One region of the Desulfofundulus sp. genome, then DNA from elsewhere that is predicted to be linked to it. Evidence: riboswitches for the same ligand, from Rfam matches in the RefSeq annotation. Region 1 holds a riboswitch; each other region holds the start of a gene.

What was found. A riboswitch is a leader RNA that binds a small molecule or an ion and turns the genes downstream of it on or off. The one in region 1 is predicted to bind cobalamin.
Region 2: it holds a riboswitch for cobalamin, as region 1 does, so the genes downstream of both, cobU (bifunctional adenosylcobinamide kinase/adenosylcobinamide-phosphate guanylyltransferase) here and cobT (nicotinate-nucleotide--dimethylbenzimidazole phosphoribosyltransferase) in region 1, are expected to answer to the same signal.
Region 3: it holds a riboswitch for cobalamin, as region 1 does, so the genes downstream of both, thiC (phosphomethylpyrimidine synthase ThiC) here and cobT (nicotinate-nucleotide--dimethylbenzimidazole phosphoribosyltransferase) in region 1, are expected to answer to the same signal.

The regions. Positions count from the first base shown of each region.
Region 1 is NZ_JBNATZ010000119.1:184-3,899, forward strand. Features, by position in the region: partial or broken gene ACPLUI_RS08575 (hypothetical protein) at 1-655, shown strand, start outside; gene ACPLUI_RS08580 (ferredoxin domain-containing protein) at 684-1,208, shown strand; cobalamin riboswitch at 1,288-1,542, shown strand; gene cobT (nicotinate-nucleotide--dimethylbenzimidazole phosphoribosyltransferase) at 1,630-2,697, shown strand; gene fbp (fructose-1,6-bisphosphate aldolase/phosphatase) at 2,799-3,716, opposite strand, start outside.
Region 2 is NZ_JBNATZ010000167.1:594-4,309, reverse strand. Features, by position in the region: gene ACPLUI_RS10350 (LL-diaminopimelate aminotransferase) at 1-401, shown strand, start outside; gene ACPLUI_RS10345 (translation initiation factor 2) at 470-733, shown strand; gene ACPLUI_RS10340 (DUF3842 family protein) at 909-1,325, shown strand; cobalamin riboswitch at 1,387-1,560, shown strand; gene cobU (bifunctional adenosylcobinamide kinase/adenosylcobinamide-phosphate guanylyltransferase) at 1,665-2,264, shown strand; gene ACPLUI_RS10330 (cobyric acid synthase) at 2,307-3,716, shown strand, end outside.
Region 3 is NZ_JBNATZ010000088.1:5,194-8,909, reverse strand. Features, by position in the region: partial or broken gene ACPLUI_RS07220 (phosphomethylpyrimidine synthase ThiC) at 1-3, opposite strand, end outside; gene thiC (phosphomethylpyrimidine synthase ThiC) at 7-1,305, opposite strand; cobalamin riboswitch at 1,420-1,705, opposite strand; partial or broken gene ACPLUI_RS07210 (ClpP family protease) at 1,792-2,247, opposite strand; gene ACPLUI_RS07205 (ribonuclease J) at 2,499-3,716, opposite strand, start outside.

The DNA of each region.
Region 1 (3,716 bases):
GGCTCTCGAACAGTTAATGCGGTACCGGGGGGATGATTTGTCGCGGTTGAATTTCGGGCGGGTCTTGATGACCCTCATGGATACCAGGTTTAAAAACCTGCGCCCCCTCGTCAAGAACACCATCCAGCAAATTGCTGCTGCCGGAACAGAATTGCCGGAGGAGGTTACCTGCTGCGTCCCTTCACTGAATTGCCTGGTGGGGCTTAACCCGCTGACGTTAAAAAGTTTTGATGAGGTGGTCAGGGACGTGGAGGCAGCTGTAGCTCTGCTCCAGTCTGACAGAGAAAACCCGGCCGATGTAGTGCTCCCTTCGGCCATGAGTTCTGTCATCCACAGCTCCGGTAGCGTTTACGTAACCCGGCGGGGCTGTGTCAATACCACTATCCATGCCGGGCGGGATGTAGTAATCAAAGGTTCTTTCAAGGGTGGGGAAATCTTTTGTGAAGGCAATGCCGAAATAGAGGAACTCGGCAGCACCCTGGGGGCACCCCCGGTGGTCAGGGTGGGGGGGAACGGGTTGATAAGGGTAAAGCGGGCTTTTGCTGGAGCTGTGGTGCAGGTGGGGCGGCGGCGCATGATTCTTACGCAGGAAATGGGCTCCTTTAAAGCCCGTCTCAATAAAGAAGGGGAACTCGATATTATCCCTGGAAATTGATCCATTACATAAAGGCAGGTGATGTTTTTTGCGCGAGGCCATGTTGATGGTCGCCCAGTTGATGGCGCTGTCGGCCCGTACTGCGCCAAAGGGGCTGGGCCAGGATTATGTAGGTATCCGGGTGCTGTCGGGAGAGGAGCTCTTCCGGCTCGCTGATGAAATGGAACGTTTTGGGAAGGAACGGGGGAAGGCCAACTTCGACCGGGATGCCGATAATGTACGCCGGTCGGATGCTGTAGTGCTTATTTCCCTCACGGAAAACAAACCTCTGGGACTGAACTGCGGCGCCTGCGGTTTCAGCCGGTGTGAGGAGTTGCAAACACGGGAGGGTCCGGAATTTCCCGGCCCGTTATGTGCCTGGCGTCTCCTGGACGTGGGCATTGCCCTGGGTTCGGCGGTCAAAACGGCCAGTCTTTTTAACGCTGACAACCGGATTATGTACCGGGTGGGTACGGTTGCCCGCCGTATGGGTCTGCTCCAGGGCGCAATTGTGGTAGGGATTCCGATCTCCGCTACAGGCAAGAACATTTATTTTGACCGTCCGGTCAAGTAGCGTTAAATTTTTTAAGAGATGGCAGGAAATTAACCGGATATGTAGAATTACACTCCTGTAGGACTTAGTAGTGAACAGGCGAATATTAATGTCAGCAGGTGCCCCTGTTTAAAAGCGGGGGAGAATAGGGAATCAGGTGCAAATCCTGAGCGGTCCCGCCACTGTGATCGGGGAGCAACCTCCATAATAAGCCACTGGTCAATTCTCAGCTTAACCTGTTTTGCTCTGACGTGAAGTCGCAGCGAACCAATTACGCATGGCTGAGTGCGGACTGGGAAGGCGGGTGGTTGTGAGGATCCGGAGCCAGGAGACCTGCCTGCTGATTGTAACCCGCTGGATGATGGTAAAGTCCACGGCCTTATTCGGGCTGTGGACTTTTTTAATTCTTTAACTATCTTTAAAACAAGGGAGGTTGGTCGTTTTGCTGCTGGAAAATACTATGGCCGAAGTTGGGGCGCTTTACCCCGGCCCCATGGCCGAAGCCCAGAAAAGGCTGGATAGCCTGATCAAACCACCCGGCAGTCTGGGTCGGCTGGAGCAGCTGGCCGTGCAGCTGGCCGGCATTACCGGCAATCCCCGTCCGGTGGTTGGTGACAAAGTGGTTATTATTATGGCCGGCGACCACGGGGTGGTGGCGGAGGGTGTGAGTGTGGCACCCCAGGAGATTACCCACCAGCAGATTCCGGCTTTCCTTACGGGGGTGGCTGGTATCGGCGTGCTGGGTCGGCTCGCCGGCGCCCGTCTGGTAGTGGTGGACGTGGGGGTGGCGGTACCGGTAGATTACCCCGGCGTGCTGAACCGGAAAGTGCGTCCAGGTACGGGGAACATTGCCTGTGGCCCGGCCATGACCCGGGAGGAGGCGGTACGTTCGGTGGAAGTGGGTATCGAGGTGGTCCGGAGTGAAATTGACCGGGGAGCAACTTTGATTGCCCTCGGTGACATGGGTATAGGGAACACTACTCCCAGCAGTGCTATTGCCGCAGCACTGGGAGGCTATACGCCTGAAGAGGTAACCGGCCGGGGCACCCTGGTTAACGACCAGGTTCTGCGCCGCAAGATAAATGTGGTAGCCAGGGCACTTGAAGTCAACCGGCCCGATCCTGCAGATGCACTGGACGTGCTGGCTAAGGTGGGTGGGTTGGAGATCGGAGGCCTGGCCGGGGTTATTCTGGGGGCAGCTGCCAGGCGGGTGCCGGTGATCATTGACGGCTTCATTACAACGGCGGCTGCCATGGTGGCGGCCGCCCTGCAGCCCAGAGTAAAGGAATTCATGATTGCCTCCCATCTTTCCGGTGAGAAGGGTCATCGTCTGATGCTGGAATACCTGGGACTGACACCCATGCTCTACCTGAATATGCGTTTAGGTGAGGGGACTGGTGCAGCTCTGGCCATGCACCTGGTGGAGGCGGCGTGCCGGGTGATTAATGAAATGGCAAGTTTCAGCGAGGCCGGTCTGACTGATCTGGATGAAGATAAAATCTTGAAGTAAACAAAAAAATAACCAGGGCCCTGAACACCGCCTGCAGGTGGTTCAGGGCCTGCTTATTTAACCGGCCATTAAGGATGTAAGAGGTCTCGGGATTCAGATTCTTAGCGAAGTTTTTCAAAACGGTCCTTGAGTTTTTTCAATACCTGGGGCATGGTGGTATATTCCATTTCGTCCAGGTGCAGCCGGTGGGGTTCAAAAGGCCCCAAAGTGCGCATATAGTTGGCAATTTCGTTAGCCATCTGACGGGCCTGGTCGAAGGCCGGGTCGGCAAAGAAGTCCTGGGGACCGATGAGCTTGCCTTCAGCCAGCTGGAAACCAAGGGCAACAACCCGGGGCGGCCCGTCAAAACGGGACGGTGTGGCTTCCTGCATGCTGACCGGCATCAGAGGACCGCTGTGAGAGCCGCGCATCCAGCCGCTGACCAGGTGGGGTTTGGTGAAGGGTTCCAGCACTTCCCCAACCGCGGGCATACCGCTCTGGCAGCGCACGATACATACCGGGTCATCTTTACCTACGTAGCGACCGGCCATCAGGTTTAACCTCTGTGTACTGGATACGGCGGCAATTTCCCCCGTTTTCTTATGAAAAACGCGCTTGATGCAGTAGCGACCGGGGGCGCCGATGAAGACAAGCATGTCATATATTTCCTCGGGAGCAGAGAAAGTAACCCGGGTGTTCTCAATCAGGTCCCGGACTTCGAAAATGAATCCGTCGTGCATACTGGGGTCTATGACCAGGCCGGCTGTGTTAAAGGGATCGGCAAAAATTTTGTACAGAGGCAGGTTCCATGCCCCCGGTTCTGTCTTGTCGGCCATAAAGACTATGATGGGTTCGCTCTTGCGCTCTTCAAACTCCATTTCCGCTACCCCGGGCCCCAGGCCTTTGATGTTTCCTGAAAAAGCATCAGCCAGCAGGTCCTGGCCTGCTCCATAAAGCTTCAGCTTTTTAGCTATTTCAGTGCAGGCGACAAAAGTATCCCAGGCCAGCTGGTGGATTTCACCGTTATTCCGGCCCAGTTC
Region 2 (3,716 bases), on a different contig from region 1:
TGGCCGCTCTTGCCCGCATCAAGTCCAACATTGATTATGGTGTCTTCCGGGCGGTTCAGGAAGCAGGTATTGCGGCCCTGGAAGGACCACAGGACTGTGTGGAAGAAATGGCCCGTATTTACCAGCGCAGGCGGGATGTGCTGGTGGACGGACTGGCCCGTTATGGCTGGCAGATGCCCAAACCCAGCGCTTCCATGTTTATCTGGGCTCCTCTGCCGGCAGGATATACTTCTTCGCGGCAGTTTGCCCTGGACTTGCTGGAGCGGGCAGGGGTGCTGGTAATTCCCGGCCTGGCTTTTGGGGCCATGGGGGAGGGCTATGTACGTATAGCCATGGTTCAGGAAGAGGAATTGCTGGCTGAGGCCGTGGAGCGCATTGGCAGGGTATTTTCGTTCCGTTAGCCTGTCGTCTATTGCCACCAGGGGCAGCATATATTAAAAACAGACCTGCTGCCCGAGGTGGTGGATCGATGGATATGTTTGAAATGCAACGGCGAATCCAGGAACTGGAAGAAAAGGTGGAACAGCTTCGTTTAAGCCGTCGGGTTTTAATGAATTTGATAGAACGGATGGAGAAGGAAAGATCATCCTTTCTGGCCCGGTTGGAACAGGAGAATAGGCGGTTGCACCGGGCTAATTACCGTTATGCCCGGTCTCTATTACGCAAAAACTTACAGATTTTAGAGCTTGAGTCGAGACTCAAGGACTACCTGTCCCGGGACTCCGTAAATTAACTTTGCAGTATACACGAGAGCGAAAGGCCGGGTCTCGTGGCAGCTCAAGCAGGTTTCCGATTCAGGATGCCAGCGGGATCCGGTCCGCGGTTCCCGGTGTATTTTGTAGGAACCATTGGTGGGCTGGGGACGAGCCCTTTAAAGTTCGAAATTTAGAGATTCAGGAGCGAATATTATGCGTATTGCGGTAGTGGACGGTCAGGGTGGCGGTATTGGCAAGCATATCATGGAAAGGTTGCGCCGGGAATTGCCTGAGGATGTCGATATTCTGGCCCTGGGGACCAATGCCCTGGCTACTTCGGTGATGCTCCGGGCTGGCGCTAACGAGGGAGCGACCGGTGAAAATGCGGTAATTTACAATGCACCCCGGGTAGATCTTATCGTGGGCCCGGTAAGCATTCTTTTCCCTCATGCCATGATGGGGGAATTGACTCCGGCCATGGCCACAGCCCTTGCTGCGAGTCCAGCCCCTAAAATTCTGTTACCCCTGGTAAGGGGGTCCGTGGAACTGGTGGGATTGCGTACCGAACCTCTGCCCCACCTTATTGATGAATTGGTTCAGCGCGTCAAGGAATACGTACAAAATTTTTAACGGTTCCTAGAGGATTTTTCTATTAATATGGCGAATTAGCCAAAAATAATTCAGCAAAATAATCTCAACCTGACCCGCAGGTGCCCCAACGGGGAGAATAGGGAATCAGGTGGAAGTCCTGAGCGGTCTCCGCCACTGTAACCGGGGAGTAGCCCTGCAATGCCACCGCCAGGGAAGGCGCGGGGCAGGACGATGATCCGGGAGCCAGGATACCTGCCTGCGGGTGCCTTAACCCCCTTCGCGAGAAAGGGGCATGGCGCATTCGGGGCTAGGGACTGGCCTGGCACAAGTTTTCCCGGTCTTTCGAAGGCTGGGGTTTTTATTTTAAGGGGTGTTTTTATGGCTCTGGTGCTTGTTCTTGGCGGTGCCAGGAGTGGCAAAAGCGATTTTGCCGAGGAAATGGCCACTTCATCCGGTTCGAGAGTTGTTTATGTAGCTACGGCGGCCGCAGGGGACGACGAAATGGCCCGCCGGATCGCTCATCACCGCAGGCGTCGTCCTGCAGGGTGGCTTACTGTAGAAGAGACACACTGGTTGGAAAAAGTGGTCAGGCAATGTGAAAAACAGGCAGATGTTATTTTAATTGACTGTTTAACCATGTGGGTGACCAACCTGTTGCTGGACGAAAGCCTGCTGCCCCCTGGCAGTTCGGTGGAAGACAGAGAATGTTTCATTCTGGAACAGGCCCGGCAACTGGGCAGGACTGCTTCCGCCTCGCCCGCGCGGGTGATTATGGTGGCCAATGAAGTAGGGATGGGCCTGGTGCCGGAGAATGCCCTTGGCCGTTTGTATCGCGATGTGGCGGGGCGGGTTAACCGGCTGCTGGCCCGGGAGGCTGAGGAGGTTTACCTGGTGGTGGCCGGTCTGCCGGTAGAAATAAAGTCCCTGGCGGTTGGCAGGAGGGTGGGTGCGCAAGATCCTGCCGGAGTTCGCCGTTGATAGTTGAAAAAATGGGACTTGTGAATAAGGAGGTTTTTCTTCATGCTGGCCAGGACTATTATGGTGCAGGGAACTGCTTCACATGTAGGTAAAAGTGTCCTGGTAGCCGCTCTTTGTCGCATTTTTTACCAGGATGGCTATCGTGTGGCTCCTTTTAAATCTCAAAATATGGCTCTGAACTCTTTTGTAACCAGGGATGGGGGTGAGATGGGCCGGGCTCAGGTGGTGCAGGCCGAGGCTGCCGGGATAGAGCCCCATGTGGACATGAATCCCATTTTGCTCAAGCCTACGGGACAGGCTTCCTCCCAGGTGGTTGTGCTGGGCCGGCCGGTAGGGAACCTTTCCGCCCGGGATTACCACCACGACTATGCACAGAAGGCGTGGGAAATCATCTGCCAGGCTCTTGATCGGCTGCGCCGCTGTTATGATATTGTTGCCATTGAGGGGGCCGGGAGTCCCGCCGAAGTCAACCTCCAGGCTACGGAAATTGTAAACATGCGGGTTGCCCGGCTGGCGGAAGCACCAGTACTGCTGGCCGCCGATATAGATAAGGGCGGCGCCCTGGCTGCAGTCGTTGGTACCCTGGAGTTGCTCCCTGAGGAAGATCGCCAGCGGGTGGCGGGGATCATTATCAATAAGTTTCGTGGAGATCTAAAACTGTTCCAGCCGGCAGTGGATTTCCTGGAAGCAAAAACAGGCATACCGGTGGTCGGTGTGGTCCCCTACTTTGAAGGCTTCAGGGTACAGGAAGAAGATACAGTTTCCGAGGCGAGCCTGCTCAGAAGTCGGAGGGCATCCACCCGTGAAATAGAAATAGCGGTCATTCACCTCCCCCATATTTCAAATTTTACTGATTGTGACCCCCTGGAAGACGAGCCCGATGTGAATTTGCGTTATATCGGCAAGGGGACTCCTCTGGGGAATCCGGATTTGATCATCCTTCCTGGAAGTAAAAACACTATTGAGGACCTGGTTTCTTTAAAGCGGTCCGGCCTTGCTGGCGAAATATGCCGGCTGGCCCGGGAAGGGACACCTGTAATTGGCATATGTGGCGGCTTTCAAATGCTGGGCAGGGAGCTGGCCGATCCTTACGGGACTGAATCCAGCATTCCCAGGATAGAGGGGCTGGGGCTGCTCGATATCAGCACTGCCTTCGCACCGGAGAAGGTTACTACTCAGGTTGAAGCTACCGTTACCGGCGGAGGGCCGCTTTTAACGCCGGCCCGGGGGCGAAAGGTAGTGGGTTACGAGATCCACATGGGACGTACCCGGCTGGGACCCGGGGCAGTACCGGCCTTCCACATTTACAGGCGCTCCGGGGAAGCGGTGGATTGTCCGGATGGGGCACAGGATGAACGTGGACTGGTTTTCGGTACTTATATCCACGGCCTGTTCGATGATGATGGATTCCGCCGGCAGTTGCTGAACGCTTTAAGGATAAGGAAGGGACTG
Region 3 (3,716 bases), on a different contig from region 1:
CATCACCTAACACACCCCCTGCTCTTTGCCCAGATATTCCCCTACTACCTGCATGGCACAGTACTTGCCGCACATGGCGCACGTCCGGTGAGAACCACGGCTGCGTTCCCGGCGAAGGGCACCGGCCCGGCCGGGGTCGAGGGCCAGTTGGATTTGCCTCTCCCAGTCCAGGGCCTTGCGTGCCCGGGACATTTCCAGGTCCCACTGCGCCGCCCGTGGTTCCCTGGCCACGTCGGCCGCATGGGCGGCAATACGGGCGGCAACAACCCCTTCCCGCACCTGCTCCACATCGGGCAGTCCCAGGTGCTCCGCAGCGGTGACATAACAGAGAAATTCCGCCCCGGCCCAGGCTGCAAGGGCCCCGCCGATGGCTGCCGTAATATGGTCGTACCCAGGGGCGATGTCCGTAACCACCGGGCCGAAGACAAAATAGGGTGCCCCGTGGCAAATCTGCTTTTCCAGCTGTACGGTGGCCTTCAGGTGCCCCAGGGGGACGTGCCCCGGTCCTTTCACCATCACCTGCACCTGCTGTTGCCGGGCCCGGGCCACCAGTTCCCCCAGCACCACGAGTTCCTGCACCTGGGCCGCGTCCAGGGAATCGGCCAGGCAGCCGGGACGCCACCCGTCGGCCAGGCTCAAGGTAACATCGTAGCGGCGGCAGATCTCCAGCAGCCGGTCGAAATGCTCATAAAGAGGATTCTCCCGCTGGTTGTAAATCATCCAGCCCATTAAGTGGCTGCCCCCGTGACTGACCAGGTAATCGATGCGGCGGTGCTTTCTGGCCGCCCGCAGGGTCTGCCACGTGGTGGCACAGTGCAGGGCCAGAAAATCCACTCCGTCGGCCGCCTGCCGCTCGATTACCTCGAACATCTCGTCCACCTTCATTTTGACCGCCGCCCCGTACTTCTCCCGGGCTTCCGCCAGGGCCTGGTACACTGGCAGGGTACCCACGGGCGTGGTGGTTGCGGCCAGCACGGCCCGCCGGGCACCGTCAATGTCACCACACACGCTCAGATCCATGAGGGCATCGGTACCTGCTTCCAGGGCTGCCCGTACTTTGGCCACCTCCCCCTCGATGGTGTCCCTTTCCCCCGCCAGGCCCACACTGGCGCTCACCTTCACAGCAAGGCCCGTTCCGATACCCACGGGATCGATGTTCTTTCTCATGCGGTTGCGTGGTATGACGATGGTGCCTTCCGCTACTCCCCGGCGGATAAATTCCGGGTCCACCCCCTCCCGCCCGGCCACCCTTTTCATCTCGGGCGTGATCTCACCGGCCAGAGCCCTGGCCATTTGTGTTGGCATTTCCGCAACACCTCCATGGATGAAATAAAATAAAAAGTCCCCAGCCAAAAACAACCATCTGGCTGAGGACTTTACCATCATCCTCCGCGCACGGCCGCCCTTTCTCGCGAGAGCAGCCATTCCCTCAAACAGGCAGGTCTCCTGGCTAACGGATCATAGCTCCTTCCACCCGGCCTTCCCAGCTGACACTCAGCCATGTGTAGCTCCCTTCAGCGCAACTCTCTCGCTAGCAATAACAAGCTCACATTGCCAAGGGGTTCACCTGAACTGAGTGATGGCCAGTGACCGCTTCAAGCTCCCCGACTACAGTGGCGGGACCGCGCCGTTTCCGGGTGGTATGCCACCCGTCCGGACTTCCCTATTCTCCCCTTCATGAGGCACCTGTTTGACTATTCAATTATTACCATTATTTTATCACATCCTCACCTCCGATCAAGAATGAAATTTGTGAGGAGGTCAAAAGCTTTGGGGTAGCGACAGGGGCACTATCGGCACCCCGATGCTGTGTCCCCCGCCCAGTACGATGGATACTGTAGGTTTGGAAAGGCTGGCGATCATTTCTGCAATAGCCAGGCCCGCCTCCACATCCCCACCCACCGTGTTCAATACCACCAGCACGCCTTCCACATCCGGGCTCTGCTCCAGAGCCACCAGTTGAGGGATGAGATGTTCATACTTGGTGGTCTTGTTTTGCGGTGGTAATACCAGGTGGCCTTCAATCTGGCCTACAATGGTCAAACAGTGAATGTTGCTTTTAACTTCAGGCACGGAACTGGACCCCATCTCTTTAATGGATTCCATACTTTCCTTAGTACGCCCCTGTACCCGTTGGGGCGCCGGAGTAGACCCGGGGTTATCGGTTTCCCGCTTGGGGGGCGCAACAGGCTCTTCCGGAGGGTTTTCCGGAGGCGTGCACGGGTACTCTCCCTCGTGGCCCCATATAGTCCAATCACCAGGCACTTTTACCCATCCTCTCACAGGTTTTTCTCTCTTCTCTAGTATGGTTATGTGAAGGGATAAAATACACATATAAACACAAACACGGGCTACCTGAACCCGCGTTCCACCGGAGCCACGCTACCTGCGTTCGCCTTGCCAATACGGTTTTTATGTATGCATCAGGGAAACCCGGCGCATGTAAAGAGCCGGAAGGCCTTTGTCCCAGGACCTTCCGGCTTTCCAGTATGCGGTGTTCATACTTCCATGATTATGGGCAGGATCATGGGCCTTCTCCTTGTTTTTTCGTAGAGGAACTTTCCTAACACGTCTCTCACCTGTGACTTGATAGCCGCCCATTCCGAAAGACCCCGATCGTTACACTTCTCCAGGGCCTCCTTGACCCTTTGCCGGGCTTCTTCCATCAATTGCTCGGACTCCCGCACATAAACAAAGCCTCTTGAGACAATATCCGGCCCGGCCATAACCTGACCCAATTCGCGATTGATAGTTACGACTACGATCAAGATCCCGTCCTGGGAAAGCTGCCTGCGGTCGCGCAGTACAATGTTACCCACATCACCCACGCCCAGACCGTCCACCAGCACGCGCCCCGCCGTTACCCGCCCGGCAATACGCCCGGAACGACGGGTAAACTCCAGCACCTGGCCGTTTTCGGCCACAAAAATATGCTCCGCCGGAATACCCATGGTGCGGGCCAGCTCCGCATGTTTGATCAACATACGGTACTCACCGTGTACCGGCACGAAAAACCGCGGCTTGACCAGATTGATCATCAGTTTAAGCTCTTCCTGGCTGGGGTGACCGCTCACATGAATACCCGAAACCGCCTCATAGATGACATGAGCACCCTGCTTGAAGAGCTGATCGATAATACGCGCCACCAGCTTTTCGTTGCCCGGGATGGGGGTAGCAGAAATAATAATGGTATCACCAGGAAGAATTTCCACCTGCCGGTGGTCCCCCAGCGCCATCCTGGTAAGGGCCGACATGGGCTCACCCTGACTACCCGTACACAAGAAGACCACTTTATTTTTGGGTAGACGGTTGGCTTCTTCCAGTTCTACCAGGGTTCCTTCGGGAATATGAAGATAACCCAGCTCGTGGGCTATATTGATCACATTAATCATGCTGCGGCCAATTACCGCCACCTTGCGGTCGTAACGGTGAGCGGTGGTAATAGCCTGTTGCAAGCGGTGAACATTGGAAGCAAAGGTGGCTATAATGATGCGTTCCTTAGCCTGACGGAATGTTTCATCAAAGGTGGCTCCGACCATACGCTCTGACATGGTATAACCGGGTCGTTCCACATTGGTACTGTCAGAGAGCAACACCAGCACGCCCCGTTCCCCTAATTGAGCCAGACGATAAAAATCTGTAACTTCTCCGTCCACGGGGGTCTGATCGATTTTAAAGTCACCGGTATGCACAATAACTCCAACCGGTGTATGAAC